2 regions of the Clostridium sp. TJA032 genome follow, and region 1 is predicted to be linked to the other one. Evidence: riboswitches for the same ligand, from Rfam matches in the RefSeq annotation. Region 1 holds a riboswitch; the other holds the start of a gene.
The links. Region 1 has a riboswitch for S-adenosylmethionine ahead of metK (methionine adenosyltransferase). Riboswitches for the same ligand answer to the same signal wherever they lie in the genome.
Positions count from the first base shown of each region.

Region 1 (9,922 bases):
TTTAGCTTCAATAGCTTGATGAAGACCATCTGAATATCTTCTACCTTCCATAAGTCTTCCTGTAAATTCATCAACTATAGCTATTTCATCATCTTTAACCATGTAATCTTTATCTCTCTTCATTACATAGTTAGCTTTTAAAGCTTGAGTAATATGGTGTTGTAACTCCATATTGTTAGCATCTGCATAGTTTTCTACTCCAAAAGCTTTTTCTGCTTCTGCAACCCCTTTATCAGTAAGCATTGCTGCATGAGCCTTTTCATCTATTGTATAGTCTTCTCCTTCTCTTAATTTCTTTACAAAGAAATCAGCGATTTTATAGAAGTCTGTTGACTTACTTCCAGCTCCTGAAATTATAAGAGGGGTTCTTGCCTCATCTATAAGAATTGAGTCAACCTCGTCTACTATACAGTAATTTAATGGTCTTTGAACTCTTTCTTCTTTATAAATAACCATGTTATCTCTTAAATAATCAAATCCAAACTCATTATTTGTTCCATAAGTTATATCTGCATTATAAGCTTCTCTTCTTTGATCATTTGTTAAACCATGTACTATAACGCCAGTTGTTAAACCTAAAAATCCATATAATTGACTCATTTGCTCCTTATCTCTTGTTGCAAGATAATCGTTAACTGTTATTACATGAACACCTTTTCCTTCTATAGCATTTAAATAAACTGGTAAAGTAGCAACTAATGTTTTACCTTCCCCTGTTTTCATTTCAGCTATTCTACCTTGATGTAATACAGTACCACCAATTAACTGCTCTCTATAATGCCTCATTCCTAAAACTCTCTTTGAAGCCTCTCTACAAACTGCAAAAGCTTCAGGAAGCATATCATCTAAGCTTTCACCTTTTGAGAATCTTTCTTTAAATTCAAAGGTTTTTTGCTTTAACTCATCATCTGATAATTTTTCAAATTCAGGCTCTAATGAATCTATTTTGTCTACAATAGGTGTTATTCTTTTAACTTCTCTATCGCTATAACTTCCAAATATTTTATCAAACAATCCCATTATAATATCCCTCAATTCTAATTTCTTATATGCTTAATATTCTAATTAATTATATAATTATAACACATATACAATTTATTCTTAATTTTTATAAAAATATTTAAAATAATTCTCATTAGATTATACCATTTATAATAACCTATTTTCAATAAATGTAATAATTTAGATAAAGCTTTTATAAAAAAAATTAAAGATGCAGGTAAAAAATACCTGCATCTTTTTTATATTCATAAACTATTCTTCATCTAAACCTGGTTCAATTAAACCATAATTTCCATCTTTTCTTTTATAAACCACATTTAATTGATTTGTATCTGGGTCTTGGAATACAAAGAAGTCATGTCCTATAAGTTCCATTTGAAGCACAGCTTCTTCAGCCCCCATTGGCTTAACATCAAATCTTTTAGTCTTAACTATTTTTGCTTCCTTTTCTCCTTTATTTTCTTCAATTGGCTCTATATGAGCAAATCTTAAAGAATCATATCTATTTTTCTTTGATAATCTAGTTTTTTGTTTTCTTATTTGTCTTTCTATTTTTTCTTCAACTAAGTCTATAGATTTATACATATCATCTGTAGACTCTTCTCCTCTTAATAATATTCCATTAAAAGGAATCATAACTTCTATTATTTGTTTATTCTTTTCTACGCTTAAAGTGGCTTTTGCTTCAACTCCTGGTTCAAAATACTTGCTCAATTTGGATAGCTTTTTTTCTACACAATCCTTTAAAGCATTTGTTAACTCTATATTTTTAGCATATACTGTTACTTTCATATAGTCAGCCCCTTTCAAAAAACAAGTAACCTTAATAATGTAAAGGTTTAAATATTATATTATAATTTTACTATCTTAATGTATTTTATACAACCTTTAATTACTTTTAATAATCTTATTTCTCATTATGTCAGTTTAGTATGTCTAGTTAAATCTTCCCTTTACTTAATTTATTTATAAGATGTTAAACTTGACAAAACATAAAAAGGAACCATAAATATATGGTTCCTTTTTATAGCTAGTTGACCTGGTCTTTGACCCCACACTCGCCTACTGGAGATTTCGCTACCCGGAATTAACCTCTCACTACTAACCCTCTCAGTTTTTATTAACTGGTAGGTCTTACTTCTAAGCCGCACCATGCTCATTAAAACTTTGTTTAACTTACGTGGATCGTTTCGCCTGCGACTGGCATCGACTTTCAACCACAAACCTAGCTACATTAATATTATATATTACTTTTAGCAATAGTCAATAAAAAAATTTTAATATTCCTTATTTTTTTAAGTTCTAAAACACAGGCCTTCAAGGTAGAACCTGTTGTAATAACGTCATCTATTAGTAAAATATTTTTTCCTTCTAATTCTTTAGCTTTTCTATTTAATTTAAAAGCACCTATAATATTTTTTTCTCTTTCAGCTTTAGATAAAGTTTTTTGTTCTTTAACCCTATTTTTCTTATTTAATATATTTATTACCTTTAAATTTAATCTTTCACCTAATTTTCTAGATAGATATTCACATTGATTAAACCCTCTTTTTTTAAGTGAGTTCTTAGAAGAAGGAACAAAAGTTATATAATCTAAATTAAGCTTTTCCTTTTTAACTCTTTCCTCTAATAAAAGAACTAATATTTCACCAGCATTAAAATCTCCCTTATACTTTAATCTTAATATTAAATCTTTTACTGAATATGAATAATAAGAACAAACCAAAAGATTACATTCCTCAATATTAAAAATTTCATCTATCCTTTGTATTTTATTAAAACAATTATTGCAAATAATATCTTCTCTATAATTATTGCAAATATAACATTTTTCTTCTCTTGGATAAATTACTTCTAAAAGACATTTAAATAAATGATTTATACTTTTTTTGATTCTCTCCATAAGGTTTTATTAAAACTTCTAGCTATCCTCCTAGCCAATTCTATATTTTCCTCTTCGCAATTAGTAAGAATTAAAACCTCTTTATTGTTATTGTTTTCTTTACATAAAGCACCACAAGCAAATATTATTTTCTTATAATCTATACAGTCATGTGCAAAAGAATATATAAGTACATCACAGTCTGATAAAAAATCAAAATATTTAGAAAGGGAATCTGTCATAAATATTATCCCTTCCTTTCTTAACTTGCTTTCCTTTAATGCATAAAAAAAGGTATTTCTCTTATCTTCTTTTATTATTTTAACCTTATTTTTCAAATTTAAATCATAAGTATAATAATCATATATTTTATCTAAATTTAATTTATTAGGAAAATCTATAACTAATAATCTTTTTTCTTTTATAAACCATTCTATATAATCGTATAAATTATAAGGCATAGATGATTCTAAGTTATATCTAGTTGTTATAACTCTAGGTTCTAAAAAATGTTCTTTTCTATTATTAAAAACTTCTATGTGCTTTATATTATTAAATATCTTAAAAACTGAACATATTATTATTTTTTTACAAAACCTTTTTAAATACATCAAGTCCTCAGTACATTGAAGAGAAGTCTTACTTGAATAAGAGCTTATGTCATCATAAATTACTAAATCAAAATTTTCTTTCAAGTTAAAAATATCTCTAAAATTTACAAAATAAAAATTTGATGCTTTTATCTTTTCACTATTAAAAGATTTTTTATTTTTTCCTACATATAAAACTTTATCACTATTTTTTAAACAATAATAAATAAAATCCTTAAGAAAATTTATATCTTCATAGGGCTCACATATAAAATTTATAAATATTTCTTCTTTTTTAAAGTACCACTTTTTTAATAAACTATTATATTTATTCTCCTCTTTTAAGTTATTTTCATATAACCCCAAGTGAAATTCCTCCTATTTTATTCTTTTTCAAAAACCTCATTAGATATAACTTCTCTTATCCTCCAATTAAGAGAAGAATATCTCTCCATACTCCTATTATTATCAACCATATATTTTAAAGCCTTTGGAACTCCAACTACAACCACTAATTCTTTTGCTCTAGTTATCCCTGTATATAATAAATTCCTATTCATAAGTAAGGGTGCTCCCATATATGCTGGAATTATAACGACCTTAAATTCACTTCCTTGACTTTTATGTATTGTAATTGCATAAGCTAAATCTAATTCATCTAAATACATAAAATCATAAACAACTTCTCTCTCATCATCAAAAATTATAGATAATTTCTTTCCCTCTAGGTCTATGCTTTTTATAAATCCCATATCTCCATTAAATACGCCAACACCTTCATGCTCACCTTTTCCTGCTATTCTAGTCCATTTTAAAGAGTAGTTATTTTTAATTTGCATAACCTTATCGCCCTCTCTAAATATAACACTTCTAAATTCTTTTTCTTTTTTATAAGGTGCCTTTGGATTTAATACACTTTGAAGTTTCTCATTTAAATTTGTAACTCCTAATATTCCCTTCTTCATAGGAACTAAAACCTGTATACTTTTTAATTTATCCCACTTTGGATTAAACTTAGGTAATCTAGTATTTATTAAATCTACAATAGTGTTTAATATACCATCTTGAAAGTCATTTCTTATAAAGAAAAAATCTGTTCCCTTTTCATTTAATTTAGGCATTTCTCCCTGATTTATTTTATGGGCATTTATTACAATCATACTCTCTTTTCCCTGCCTAAATATTTCTTTTAAACGTACAACCTTTGTAAAGCCACTTTCTATAAAATCTTTTAATACATTTCCTGCACCTACTGATGGGAGCTGGTCTACATCTCCAACTATAATAAGTCTAGTTCCAACTTTAATTGCCTTAAGAAGTGCATTCATTAAAGTTATATCAATCATTGATGCCTCATCTATTATAACAACATCTGCCTCTAAGGAATTATCTTCTGTATTAGTTATAAAAACACTTTCTTCCTTTTCAAAAACCCCCATATCAAGCATTCTATGTATTGTTGTTGCCTCTTTACCTGTTGATTCACTCATTCTTTTAGCAGCTCTTCCTGTAGGAGCTCCCAAAAGAACCTTCATTCCACAGGTTTCAAAAATTTCAATTATACATTTTATTATTGTTGTTTTTCCTGTACCAGGACCACCTGTTATTATTTCTATACCATTTTGAAAAGCACTTATTATAGCATCTTTTTGTGATTTAGCAAAAGTTATATTATTTTTCTTTTCAAATTGAAGTATTAAGTGATTTACATCTACATTTACATCTTGAAAATTACTTATAGCTAAGGTTAAAATTCTGTTAGTTATTCCAAGCTCACAATAATAATTAGGTATTGTAAAAACACCTTCTTTATCATTAATTTTTTCTAGTTTTATTTTTCTATCTAAAGCAGCATTTTTAATATTTTCTTCTATTACATCATAACTTACGGTAAGTACATTACTAGCCTCTTTAATAAGTTTATCCTTTGGCATAAATGTATGACCATTAGCACAAAAATCATTTATTACATATCTTATTCCACTTTGAATTCTAAAGGGAGAATCAATTTCTATTCCTAAACTTCTAGCAATTTTATCTGAAGTTTTAAACCCTATTCCTGAAATTTCATCACAGAGTATGTATGGATTATTTTTTACTGTTTCTACTGAGTTTGCTCCATACTTTTTATATATTTTCAAACATTGATTTACACTTAATCCATGAGTTTGCAAAAATATAGTTATATTTTTTAATTCTCTTTGTTCTTTATATGAATCAATTATAGTTTCTAATTTTTTCTTTCCTATACCTTCTATTTCTTTTAATCTTTCTATATTATTATCTAAAATATCAAGAGTATCTTCTCCAAATTTATTTACAATTTTTTTTGCTGTAACAGGCCCAATACCTTGTATTATTCCAGAAGCTAAATATTTTTCTATTCCTTCTTTTGAAGTTGGTAATATTTCTTCACACTCTTCCACCTTAAATTGTTTTCCAAAATTAGAATGATTAACCCAACTTCCTTTTAACTTTAAAGTTTGACCTTCCTTTACATGAGGCAAAACTCCAACAACTGTATGATTAATATTATTTTCTCTAAATTTTATTACTGTATAACCAGTATCTGCACTATTAAATACTATACTCTCAACTATTCCATTTAGTACTTCCATATTACCTCCTAAAAGGTTTTTTCTTTAATATTTACTACTAATTATATCACAATTATTTAATTTAAATCATAAGCCTTATTATGTTGACTTACTTAAATTAAAATTTTAAGATTATTATGAGGAAGGTGATTCGTATGTTAATAAAAAACTGTAATATAGTATATTTAGATAAGATTGAAAAAGGAAATATACTTATAGAAAATGGAAAAATTAAAGATATAAATCCTAAAAATGAATGTGATTGTGAAGTTATAGATGGACAAGGATTGTATCTATCTCCTGGATTTATAGATGTTCATATACATGGTGCTGGTGGGCATGATACCATGGATGGAACTTATGAAGCCATAAATGAAATCTCAAAAGTTATAGTTAAGCATGGTACAACTTCATTTTTACCAACAACTATGACTGTAGCTGCTGAAGATGTATGTAAATCAATGAAAGCAATTCATAAAGCAAAAACTGAAGGAACTGAAGGTGCTAATGTTTTAGGTGCTCACTTAGAAGGTCCATTTATAAGTCCTGGAGCCATAGGTGCTCAAAATCCTGAATTTTTAATACCTCCAACTGAAGAAAACTTTTATAAATTAGTTGGAGAACATGAAGAGGATGTTGTATCAATAACTCTTGCTCCTGAAGTAGATGGTGCTAAAGACCTTACTAAATTTTTAAGCAAAAAAGGTATAGTAGTTTCTATGGGACACACAAAGGCAACTTATGAAGAAGCTATGGAAGGAATAAAATGTGGTTGTTCTCATGCTACGCACCTTTTTAATGCAATGACTCCATTTACTCATAGAGAACCTGGAGTTGTAGGTGCAGTTTTTGATAGTGAAATAACTACTGAAACAATATCTGATGGTATTCATATAGCATATCCAAGTTTAAGAGTTGCATATAAACAAAAGGGAACAGATAAAGTTCTATTAATAACTGATGCTATGATGGCTTGTTGTATGCCTGATGGAATGTATACATTAGGTGGTCAAGATGTTGAAGTTAAAAATGGTGCTGCAAGATTATTAAGTGGTTCTTTAGCAGGTTCAATTTTAACATTAGATGTTGCAGTTAAAAATGTATTTTTAAATACTAATTATCCACTTAATGAGGTTATAAAAATGGCTACTTATAATGGTGCAAGACATTGTAAAGTAGACGATAGAAAAGGTTTAATTAAGGAAGGTTATGATGCTGACTTAATTCTTTTTGATGAAAATATAGATATAAAATACGTAATAGTTAATGGAAAAATAGTTCATAAAGCTTAAAAAATTTATTATATTACAAAATTAATTTTATGAACTTATAAATAATATATAAAAAAGCTTAGGAAAAATCCTAAGCTTTTTTATATTAAAGATATTTTTTTATTTCTTCAACTTTATTTAAGTTTTCCCATGGAAGGTCTAAATCTGTTCTTCCAAAGTGTCCATAAGCAGCTGTTTGTTTGTATATAGGTCTTCTTAAGTCTAAGTCTCTTATTATAGCACCTGGTCTTAAGTCAAATACCTTATTTATTATATCAACTATTTTTTCGTCAGAAATTTTTCCTGTTCCGAAAGTATCTACTATTATTGATACTGGTTTAGCAACACCTATAGCATAAGCAACTTGAACTTCTAATTTATCTGCAACACCTGCAGCAACTAAGTTTTTAGCTACCCATCTAGCAGCATATGCAGCTGATCTATCAACCTTAGTTGGATCTTTTCCTGAGAAAGCACCACCACCGTGTCTTCCATATCCACCATAAGTGTCAACAATTATTTTTCTTCCTGTTAATCCAGCATCTCCTTGAGGTCCGCCTATAACGAATCTTCCAGTTGGATTTATATAGTATTTAGTATTTTCATCTAATAATTCTGCTGGTATAACAGCTTTTATAACATGCTCCATTAAATCAGCTTGTATTTGCTCTTGAGAAACCTCAGGACCATGTTGTGTTGAAATTACTATTGCATCTATTCTAACTGGTTTGTCATCTTCATACTCAACAGTAACTTGAGTTTTTCCATCTGGTCTTAAGTAAGGTAAAGTTCCGTTCTTTCTTACCTCTGTTAATCTTCTTGATAATCTATGAGCCATAGCTATTGGTGCTGGCATAAATTCTTCAGTTTCATTAGTAGCAAAACCAAACATCATTCCTTGGTCTCCTGCACCTACTGCATCTATATCAATTTTTTCTCCTGCTCTTGATTCTAAAGCTTCATCAACACCCATAGCGATATCTGATGATTGCTCATCTATTGTAGTCATAACTGAACAAGTTTCACAGTCAAATCCATATTTAGCTCTATCATATCCTATATTTTTTATAGTTTCTCTAGCTATTTTAGGAATATCAACATAACAGTTTGTTGTTATTTCTCCCATTACAACTACTAATCCTGTAGTAACAGCTGTTTCACAAGCAACTCTTGCATTTGGATCTTTTTCAAATATAGCATCTAAAACTGCATCTGAAATTTGGTCACAAATTTTATCTGGATGTCCTTCAGTAACTGATTCTGATGTAAATAATCTTCTCATGATTTAGGCTATCTTACACTTATATTAAGATAGCTAATTCACCCCTTTCATTTTTTATTTATCCAACCCTATATATTCAACAAGTAATATTTATTATCTTCCCACGACTTAAAATAATATATTTTTTGTTTATTAAAATCATCTTAATGCGCGCCTTTAAAATGATTTTAATAAAAAAATCTCTTCTTAAAGACTTAAGAAGAGATTTTAGTTATACACTAAATTTATCTTCTCTCATCTTGTAAAGAATTTCTTTACCGGAATTGGCACCTTAGTGAATTTCACTGGTTGCCGGGTTTCATAGGGCCTGTTTCCCTCCACCTCTCTGGATAAGAGTATATAAATACTAAATATTCTATTTTAAATATATTATTTTAACAAAGAGACACTAAATTAAGTGTCTCTTGCTGGTGGTGGAAGAAGGATTCGAACCTTCGAAGTCGTCCGACAACAGATTTACAGTCTGCCCCCTTTGGCCACTCGGGAATTCCACCACATTTGGAGCTGATGATCGGACTTGAACCGATAACCTGCTGATTACAAGTCAGCTGCTCTGCCAATTGAGCCACACCAGCATATTTATATTTTATTTTTTAATTGGTGGTGGAAGAAGGATTCGAACCTTCGAAGTCGTCCGACAACAGATTTACAGTCTGCCCCCTTTGGCCACTCGGGAATTCCACCACTTATGGAGCTGATGATCGGACTTGAACCGATAACCTGCTGATTACAAGTCAGCTGCTCTGCCAATTGAGCCACACCAGCGTATTTATTATTTTATTTTTAATGGTGGTCGCAACAGGGATCGAACCTGTGACCCCCTGCTTGTAAGGCAGGTGCTCTCCCAGCTGAGCTATGCGACCTTATTGGTGGTGGAAGAAGGATTCGAACCTTCGAAGTCGTCCGACAACAGATTTACAGTCTGCCCCCTTTGGCCACTCGGGAATTCCACCACTTATGGAGCTGATGATCGGACTTGAACCGATAACCTGCTGATTACAAGTCAGCTGCTCTGCCAATTGAGCCACACCAGCGTATTTTTAACTTCTATCTCTTGGCTCATCGCCAATCGACAAGACTTAGTATATATTGTTATGCTTTTTATTTCAAACTCAATTTTAAGCCATTTAAAGATATTATGTTAATTTATTTTTAAATTACTCTTTTTTTCTCCAATTTACTTCTTTTTTAACTTATATTTTTTCTTCTATTAGCGATATATTTATAAAAGGATTTAATAATTCTTTTACATACTCAAAATCTTTATAGGATAGCTTCTCTTGAAGTATTTTAAATAT
Region 1 is NZ_JBZEFB010000001.1:1,467,536-1,477,457, forward strand. Features, by position in the region: gene secA (preprotein translocase subunit SecA) at 1-1,020, opposite strand, end outside; gene hpf (ribosome hibernation-promoting factor, HPF/YfiA family) at 1,255-1,794, opposite strand; gene AC4FRL_RS06780 (ComF family protein) at 2,243-2,905, opposite strand; gene AC4FRL_RS06785 (hypothetical protein) at 2,881-3,840, opposite strand; gene recD2 (SF1B family DNA helicase RecD2) at 3,858-6,092, opposite strand; gene nagA (N-acetylglucosamine-6-phosphate deacetylase) at 6,227-7,363, shown strand; gene metK (methionine adenosyltransferase) at 7,449-8,624, opposite strand; SAM riboswitch class I at 8,856-8,960, opposite strand; tRNA gene AC4FRL_RS06805 (tRNA-Tyr) at 9,033-9,118, opposite strand; tRNA gene AC4FRL_RS06810 (tRNA-Thr) at 9,124-9,199, opposite strand; tRNA gene AC4FRL_RS06815 (tRNA-Tyr) at 9,223-9,308, opposite strand; tRNA gene AC4FRL_RS06820 (tRNA-Thr) at 9,314-9,389, opposite strand; tRNA gene AC4FRL_RS06825 (tRNA-Val) at 9,412-9,487, opposite strand; tRNA gene AC4FRL_RS06830 (tRNA-Tyr) at 9,492-9,577, opposite strand; tRNA gene AC4FRL_RS06835 (tRNA-Thr) at 9,583-9,658, opposite strand; gene AC4FRL_RS06840 (hypothetical protein) at 9,818-9,922, opposite strand, start outside.

Region 2 (9,922 bases), on a different contig from region 1:
AGATTTACTTTATATACTTTTTGGTGGTATGTCAATTCAATTATTAATTATAGAGGCACAGGAAAGATATGCTTATCCTTTGTCATGGATATTTATAATACTTGCTACAACAGCCTTTAAATCTGAATCAGATAAGGAGGCTTTAAGTTATGAATAATATTAAATATATAATAAAATTATTAAGACCAAAGCATTGGATAAAAAACCTATTTGTATTTGGTCCAATAATTTTCTCAAATAACTTTTTAAATATGCATTTAATAATTAATAACATACTTACTTTTATATCATTCTGTTTTATATCATCTACAGTTTATATTCTAAATGACATAGTAGATATAGATAAAGATAAAAATCATCCTCAAAAATGTAAGAGGCCTTTAGCTAGTGGTAAAGTTAGTATTTTTACTGCCATAATAGTTGGAATAATACTTTGTACAGTATCTTTAATAATCTCTTTCAATTTAAATATTCATATATTTATTATCATAATAATTTATTTGATAAATAATATAGCATACTCATTTAAATTAAAAAATTTAATTATTATAGATGTATTCTCAATAGCCTTTGGATTTATACTTAGAGTATTGGCTGGAAGCTTTGCTACTGGAGTACCTGCATCAAGCTGGATAATTTTATGTACCCTATTCTTATCATTATTTTTAGATTTTAGTAAAAGAAGAAATGAAGTTATATCCTTAGGAAAAAATGCAAGTAGTCATAGAAAAAATTTATCTAAATATAATATCAAATTTTTAGATAAAATAATCAATATATCATTAACTTGTACAATAGTTTTTTATTCAATATATTGTATTTTAGGAACCTCCTCAAACTTATTTATTTGGACAAGTATCTTGGTAATTTTGGGAATAATAAGATATTATTATCTAATTTACTTTGAGGCTAAATTTGATAACCCTACTGATTTAATATTAAAAGATAAACAATTAATATTTATAATTTTATTATGGGGAATTTCTTGTCTAGTAATACTTAACTTATAAAAATATGTTTAATTTATAAATAAAAAACTTACAAACACTAATAATTTAAGTGATTGTAAGTTTTTTATATTGTCTTAGATTGATGCCTCTTCAGTTTTTAATGATTTTCTAGTTAATTTATTTATTTCATTTAGCTCTTTTTCAGTTAAATATCTCCACTCTCCTATATCTAACCCTTCTAATGAAACATTCATTATTCTTATTCTTTCTAACTTTATTACCTCATAACCAAAATACTGACACATTCTTCTTATTTGTCTGTTTAATCCTTGAGTTAATATTATTCTAAAAGAATTTTCACCTTCTTTTTTAACAAAACACTTCTTAGTAACTTTACCTAACACAGGAACCCCATTTCCCATGCCTTTTATAAAATCTTTAGTTACAGGTTTATTTACAGTTACAATATATTCTTTTTCATGGTTGTTTCCAGCTCTTAATATTTTATTTACTATATCTCCATCATTAGTCATAAATATTAAGCCTTGAGAATCTTTATCTAATCTTCCTATTGGGAAAATTCTTTTCTTATGATTTATAAAATCTACAATATTTCCTTTTACCTTGTGTTCAGTAGTACAAGTTATACCTACTGGCTTATTTAATGCAATATACACTAATTCATTTTCACTTTTTATAGGTTTACCATCTATATATACTTTCTGACCTTTTAAAACCTTCATTCCCATGGTAGCCTTAATATTATCTATCTTAACTCTGCCCTGTTCTATAAGCTTATCTGCCTCTCTCCTTGAGCAAAAGCCTGTTTCACTTATATACTTATTTAGCCTAACTTCATCTCTAACTTCATCCTTATTTGATACTATAATCGTATTATTTTCTGAAGCTTTTTTTGCTAAATTGCTTTTCTTAAAATTATTTTTCTTATGAACTCTTTTATTTATAAAATCTGAATTACTTTTAGTTTTAAAATCTTTATTTTTCTTATTACTATTTCTTAATGTTTTTCTCACTATGAATAATCCCTTCCTTTTTTAATTTTTCTTTTCATAGCCTGAATTATTTATTTTTATTCTAAAATTATTCGTTGTATTATCATCTTTATTTACGCTTTCAACATAATTAGTTACCTTATTTAAATCAACAGTATCAACCATTTTACCAGTAATATAAACATCTACAATTCTGTTTGGTGGAAGCATATCCTCTTGTTCAAAACCTTTTAAAATAGCTATCATTCCATCATCAAACTTTTTATTATCTAGCTTAAGTTCTGTTACTAAGATATTTCCCTTTTCAGTTGGAGAATAACAATATACTATTCTATCAAATCTATTTATTCCTAATTTAACCTTTGAAGTACCTTGAATTAATATTGTTGTTTCTTGTTGTTTATACATATAAGTAAAAGCACAAGTAAAAATAATAACTATTATAGAAGCAAATATTATTATTTTTTTATAGTGTCTAAAGGTCTTTTTTTCTCTTCCTGAAAGCTCTTCACCTAATTTATTTTCTGACCTTGTTTTTATTCTTATAAAGTCTCCATCTCTAGTTAATATTATGCTCCCCTTCTTACTTTCTAAAAGAACTAATCCTTTATATAAAGTTTCTTCCCCCTCAGAACCTCTTATTACAGATAAGGTTTCTAAATCTCTAAAATTTATATTTAAATACATTGCTAAATTAGTATAGTTTGCATTATATAATAAAAGCAAGTAAGCTATTAAATAATTTGACCAATCAATTATTTGTTCATTTGAAAAACCTGTTTTCTTAGCAATAATTTTTGTTTTTAATTCTTTTCTTATTAAAATCTTTCTTAATAATACTTCTTCATCAATTAAATAATACGCTATATTAAGAATTTTATTTCTATCCTCAAGATTAAATCTTTCATTAGCTAGGGTTTTTAAATCAACATTAAATTCCTTAAGTTCTCTTTTAAAAGCAATTATTTCTTTTTTTAGCACACTTTTTTCTAAGTTTCTTTTTACACTTCTAGTAGAAAACATATATTTATCTTTTCTAAAAGTTAATTCGCTCACTAAAGCTACACTCCTTTATGTTTATTTTACAAAAAATAAGACTAAGTATAAACCCAGTCTTATTGTACTAACTTTCCTTTAACTATAACCCTATTTTTTGCATCCTTTGTACATGTAACTATTGTTATAGTAGCATCTTTTGTAGGATTTAAAGCTTCCGTTTCATTTGGAGTAACCTCATACATATCTGTTACTTCGTAAGTATACTCTTTACCATTATAAGTAACAATAATCTTATCTCCTTTTTGTAACTTATCAATATCCTTAAAAGCTTGACCAAAATATGATATTCTATGACCTGCTATAGCAAAATTTCCTTTTTGTCCTGGCATTGGTGAACCTGGGAAATGTCCTACAACATATTTTATATCATTATAACTAACTCCTTCTATTATCCCTATCTCTAAGTTTAATCTAGGTATATTTAAAATTCCTATACCCTTACCATCCTCAAGCTGTGCTTTTTCTGGAGTTTTATTATCTTTATTTTCTGTAGTATCCGTATTACTTTTATCACTACTTTCACTATTACTACTTTCACTATTATTATTATTTGCAGGTAATTCTTTCTTATTTTCTTCTCCCTCTGGAACATCAAACTGTAAGTTCTTAAAACTTTCTAAAACTGCTTGTTGTTGCTTATAAGTATCATATTTCATCCAAACAGTTAAGCCAACTAAGCCTATACCTACAACAATCAATAAAATACCAAGTATGTTTCTGATTTTTCCCCACATATAAAAATTCACCCTTTCAACTCAAAGTATCTTATAAATAATCTTATATAAAATTATTAATTTATTTTTCTTCTACTAAATCTCAATTTATTATACCATAGCAACACTTTATATCTATATATTTTTTTACATATAAGTATATTTTTTAACAAATAAAATTTATAAATATATTTAATTACGTATGTAAAGCTATAATAATTTATAAACTTTATATATAATGTAAACATACAAACTTTAAAATAAATTACGAGGTGATTAATATGAGAATAGGAATGGGATATGATGTTCATAAGCTAGTTGAAAATAGAGACCTTATATTAGGTGGCATAAAAATTCCATATGAAAAAGGGCTTTTAGGACATTCAGATGCTGATGTTTTACTTCACGCCATAATGGATTCCTTACTAGGTGCTGCTGCTTTAGGAGATATTGGTAAACACTTTCCTGATACAGACCCTAAATATAAGGGAGCAAATAGTTTAAAACTATTAGAATTTGTTGGCAAACTTTTAGAAGAAAATAATTATAAAATTTGCAATATAGATTCAACTATAATAGCTCAAAAACCTAAAATGGCACCTTATATACTTACCATGAGAGAAAATATTGCTAAAGTATTAAAAATAAATTTAAATCAAATAAACATAAAAGCTACAACTGAAGAAGGACTTGGCTTTACAGGCTCAGGTGAAGGAATTTCTTCTCAAAGTATCTGTCTTTTATGTAATTAAAAATAAAAAAACTTACAATCTATATTAAGATAAAATAATAATCTTAAAATAAGATTGTAAGTTTTTTTAGCCCCAATTTAAATAAAAAATACTAAACTTAATTTTTTAAGCTACCTCAAGCTCCTCATTATTTTTAGTCTGTCCTTTCTTTTGGAAAAATGCTATAAATATTATTGCACTTATTCCCATTAAGTATGGATAAAATAAAAATTTCATTATTTCAAAGGAACTTAAGCCTGTTAAAGCTGCTGCTGACATAAGTTGAGCACCATAAGGAATTATTCCTTGAACTGCACAAGAAAACATATCTAATATTCCTGCAATTCTTTTTGAATCTAAATTATATTTATCTGAAATATCTTTTGCTAAAGGTCCTACTGTAACTATAGCAATTGTATTATTTGCTGTACATGCATCAACTAAACTTACTAATAATCCAATACCAAACTCAGCACCTTTTTTACCGTTTATTCTCTTTGTAACTAAGTTTAAAACGTAATCTATTCCTCCGTTTGCCTTTATTATTTCAACAATTCCTCCAATAATTATTGAAATTAGTATAAGCTCACTCATTCCACCTATACCAGTTGATATTGAAGTAAAGAATGTTTTTACATCTAAAGAACCTGTAAAAAATCCAATAGCACCTGCTAAAACTATTCCCCCTGATAAAACAGCTATTACATTAGCTCCCATCAAAGCTGCTATTAATATTCCTAAATAAGGAATTATTTTTATAAAATTATAATCATAATGTCCTACTGAAGTATTAGCTCCACTTCCTAAAACCGTATATATAATAATAACTAAAATTGCAGCTGGTAATATAACCTTAAAATTAACTTTAAACTTGTCCTTCATTGCACAGCCCTGTGTTTTTGTAGCTGCTATTGTTGTATCAGAAATCATTGAAAGATTGTCTCCAAACATAGCACCTCCAACTACGGCACCTACAATAAGTGGTAAAGCTATATCTGTTTTATCTGAAATCCCCATTGCAATAGGAACGATAGCTGCTATAGTTCCCATTGATGTACCTAAAGATATAGCTATAAATGATGATATTACAAATATACCTGCAACTAATATATTTTTAGGTAATATTGTTAATCCTAAATTTACTGTAGACTCTACAGCTCCCATGCTTTTAGCTACTTCTGCAAATGCACCAGCTAATATAAATATTAAGCACATTAAAATTATATTACTATTTCCTGCCCCTTTACAAAATATCTCTACGTTCTTTTCAAGTCCTCTTTTTCTATTTGTAAATATTCCAAATAAAACTGCGATTATTCCTGGAACTAAAACAGATACAGAGTAGAAGTCTTTCATTACTAATGAAGTTCCCAAATAAATAGCTACAAAAATTATTAATGGTAATAATGCTGAAAACTTTCCTTTTTTCATTTTTTTCCTCCTAATCTTAATCTATTTAATAAATCTATCTTTATCCTACAAAATAAAAAAACTCCTATCCTATGATAGAAGTTATTATTCTTACAGATTCGCATTCTTATCTCTCAGTTTCTACCGCAGGATTTAGCACCGCTATAAATCTTTGCATAAGAAAGCATACTGACTTATTTAAAAGTTTAAATCAGTATTATTTTAACCGCAAAGAATTACCGGTTGCTGGGTTTCACAGGGCCAGTCCCTCCACCTCTCTTGATAAGATTTATTAAATTTTGTTTTTTTAATATTATCATTCTAAAATTACTTTGTCAAATAAATTATATGACATTAATAATTTATTTACTTATTAATTTATATAACAATGCTTCTAATAATATGCCTTCATTTTTTGGATAATTAAACTTTTCGCTATACTCTATTGCTTCTGCAATAAAATCACAAGATTTTTCTAAAGCCTTCTTAACATCCTCTCCTTTTAATATCCATCCGATTAAAAGTGAAGCAAAGGTATCACCTGTCCCACAATAAAAAGCATTTATTTTTTTATGAGAGTATGTATAAAAAATCTTCTCCTTCTTATCATAGAGTACAGTATCAATATATTCATCACCTTTTGAACTTGATACACTTGTTATTATACTTATTCTAGGTCCTAATTCACTTAAATCTATTAAATACTCCTTTATCTCCTCTTCACTTAAATATTCTTTATATTCTCTTCCTAAAAGAAAAGAGGCTTCTGTTAAATTTGGAGTTATTATATGTGCATCTTTTATAAGTTCTCTCATTTCTTCAATTATTTCAAAACTCATGCCATCATAAAGCTTTCCCCCATCAGCCATTACAGGGTCTATAAGAACTAAAGTATTCTTCTCTTTAAATTCTTTTATAAAACTCTTTACAAAATTAACTTGCTTAGGGTCTGCTAAATAACCACTATATATACATTTAAAATCTAGATTTAATTTTTTCCAATGTTCTTTAGTTTCATATATAAAATCTGTTAAATCCCTAAAAGCTGGTTTTCCAAAGCCATCTGTATGAGTTGACAAAACTGCTGTAGGCAAAGGACACACTTGATTTCCCATTGAAGATAACACAGGTATTATTGTTGCTAAAGCCGCTCTTCCATAGCAAGACATATCATGAATTGCAGCAATTTTATTTACAGGATTCATCTTTATTCCTCCTTAAAATTTTAATAAATAAACTTTATGCTTTTTTAATATTATATCAGTTTAATAATATAATACTAATTTACTTTTTAGTATTTTAAAATTTATTATAAAAAAAAGCATCGCCTAAATAGACGATGCTTGGTGCACCATCAGGGATTCGAACCCTGGACTCCCTGATTAAGAGTCAGGTGCTCTACCAACTGAGCTAATGGTGCATATTATATTTTTAAGCATTATTTTACAAATAAACCTTAAAAAATGGAGCGGGTACCGGGAATCGAACCCGGGTATCCAGCTTGGAAGGCTGGTGTTCTACCATTGAACTACACCCGCAAATACATTTATATATTAACATAACATTAATATCTTGTCAAGTTTAACCAATTAAATGGCTGGGATAGCAGGATTCGAACCTGCGAATGACGGAGTCAAAGTCCGTTGCCTTACCGCTTGGCGATATCCCAATATGGTGTACCTTAAGGGATTCGAACCCCTGACCCACGGCTTAGAAGGCCGTTGCTCTATCCAGCTGAGCTAAAGATACAAACTTGAACTAACAAAAATTATTATACATATTTATTTAAATATTGTCAACAATTTTTTAATTTATTATGTTATGTTAATCAATTCAAGTCTTTACCACATAAAAAAAATAATGAAAATACCTATACTTATACTACATCTTCTAGATGTTTAAAAAGAACTATTTTAAACTTTTCTTCGTCCTCTTTATTTTTATGTGCATTTTCACAAACTCTAAACCATTCTTCTGTACTCATCCCTATAGTTTTTTCAAATAATTCTTCACTATCTGTTTGTAAATTAGTTTCTACAACAAATTTACCAAGTTCTTCAGCTGTTTCAAAAGCCTTTAAATATAAGAACTCGTCATCATTTCCAAGCCAGTTATTATTGAACCTACTACAGAATATCTTTAGTTTTCTCATTCCATTTTCAGCACTTAATCCTTTTAATTTTCTTAGTGCTACAATGTCCCTTTTCATTTTGTCTTTGTCTTCTTCTGTTGCATTGCTGCTTATCATTGCGCTTATTTTTTCAACATCAATTGAAGGTATTCTTGTTATTAACTTATTCTTCCCTTCAACCCACTTATAATAAGCTTCAGGCATGAAAGCATACTCTATAAACCCTATTAACTTTCCAAAATTAGGTAAAATCACCCAAACATTTTCAATTCCCACTTTTCTGTTAAATATAACATAGTGTAAATATTTGGTTTCTTCGTTTATAGATTGTTCCTTAAACATTCTTCCTTTTAGGGTTTCATTTTTAGTTATTAATTCCCCCCAAAATTTTTCGGGATTTTCTTCTGTTTTTGTTTTTTTCTTAAATAAGTTATGCATATCCAAACCCCCTTATATACACTTACATTTTAATTATATTGCTAACTTTTTTTAACATCAAAGTGTAAAAAAACCTATATTTCTTTATATAACTTAATCTATATTTATACAGGTAACTTATATTGATTAAACTGTTTTTTTATGCTATTTTATTACTATAAATGGGTATTAAATTTTTAAGGAGGATTATATGTCTTATTTCTGTGAAATTTGTGGAGATTATGCAGATATTCATCACATAGTTCATAAATCTGAAGGCGGTTTAGATTTTAATCTTAATTATAAATACTTATGTAAAAAACATCATAGATCTAAACAAGGCCCACACAAAGATAAGGTTGTGGATTTAAATTATAAATTGGAAATGCAAAATAATTTAAATGAACTTTTTTCAAAAAATTTTTATACAAGTAAAGACCTTAAAATACTTTTAGGACTTACTCCTGGTTCTTTAAAAAAATTAACTAAAAATTTAAAACTATATAAGGAAGGATATGCAAGAGAAGAATTAATATTTAACCTTATGGGAAAAAAAATATATTCTGAGGAATTTATTGAAGATTTTATTTTGCAAAGAGCCTTAAATTACGTATAAAAAGCTAAATAAAAACTTTTTAGGTTTTTATTTAGCTTAAATTTAAAAGAACTTTAAACTACATATTAAACTTTTCTCATCATATATGTTAAATATTTTAAAAAGATTTCTAGCAATTAAAATTTCTCCTTTATAACTTAGTTTATTCTTCGAAAAAAATATTTCACCAAAATCACTATTATAAAGTTTTATATTTTTAAAATATTCATAATGATTTATAAATAATATCTCTCTATTTTTAACTAAATTTTCTATAACTTCTATACACTCTTTCTTAAGATTTAATAAATTTTCTATTACTAAAAAAGTATTTATCTCCTTTGTCTTAATATATAACTTAAAAATATCTTTCTCAAACTCATATAGATTATCTACTTCTTCATTTAAAGATATAAATAAAACCCTAGGCTTAAATTTTAAAACAGTATCAGAAAAATTATTTAATATATATTTTATATTAAAATTTTCATTATATAAATTAAGCATAAATCTTTTCTTACTTTCTATAGAACCATCATTTAGTTCCCAGCGCACTCTTTCTTCTAGATATTCAATATAGTTTTTAAAAAATATCCTATCTTCACTAAAACGCTTACTATATATAAATTCAAAAACACTTCCTTTTTCCTCTACTATTATCTTATATATCAATTCTATTTTTCTTTTACTTTCTTCAGAAAAAATATCATAAACATTAAAAGAATTTTCTATAACATACTCTAACTCTTTTACCTTTTCTTTTTTATAAAAGATATGGTCATTTAACAAAGAATCTAAAACATCTTTATCTAAAATGTTTAAGCTATTAAAAATAAATTTAGTAATTTCTAAATGTCCTAACTCATTTGGATGAATATTATCACTTAAAAGTAAGGATTTAAT
Region 2 is NZ_JBZEFB010000003.1:75,901-85,822, forward strand. Features, by position in the region: gene AC4FRL_RS08630 (glycosyltransferase family 39 protein) at 1-157, shown strand, start outside; gene AC4FRL_RS08635 (decaprenyl-phosphate phosphoribosyltransferase) at 150-1,010, shown strand; gene rluF (23S rRNA pseudouridine(2604) synthase RluF) at 1,085-1,840, opposite strand; gene AC4FRL_RS08645 (anti-sigma factor domain-containing protein) at 2,006-3,019, opposite strand; gene AC4FRL_RS08650 (class D sortase) at 3,079-3,756, opposite strand; gene ispF (2-C-methyl-D-erythritol 2,4-cyclodiphosphate synthase) at 4,017-4,487, shown strand; gene AC4FRL_RS08660 (Na+/H+ antiporter NhaC family protein) at 4,593-5,897, opposite strand; SAM riboswitch class I at 6,001-6,165, opposite strand; gene AC4FRL_RS08665 (pyridoxamine kinase) at 6,239-7,081, opposite strand; tRNA gene AC4FRL_RS08670 (tRNA-Lys) at 7,221-7,296, opposite strand; tRNA gene AC4FRL_RS08675 (tRNA-Gly) at 7,341-7,414, opposite strand; tRNA gene AC4FRL_RS08680 (tRNA-Gln) at 7,471-7,545, opposite strand; tRNA gene AC4FRL_RS08685 (tRNA-Arg) at 7,549-7,625, opposite strand; gene AC4FRL_RS08690 (hypothetical protein) at 7,753-8,445, opposite strand; gene AC4FRL_RS08695 (HNH endonuclease signature motif containing protein) at 8,636-9,040, shown strand; gene AC4FRL_RS08700 (SGNH/GDSL hydrolase family protein) at 9,083-9,922, opposite strand, start outside.
Region 2: linked by a shared signal. The riboswitch ahead of AC4FRL_RS08660 (Na+/H+ antiporter NhaC family protein) and the one ahead of metK (methionine adenosyltransferase) in region 1 are both predicted to bind S-adenosylmethionine.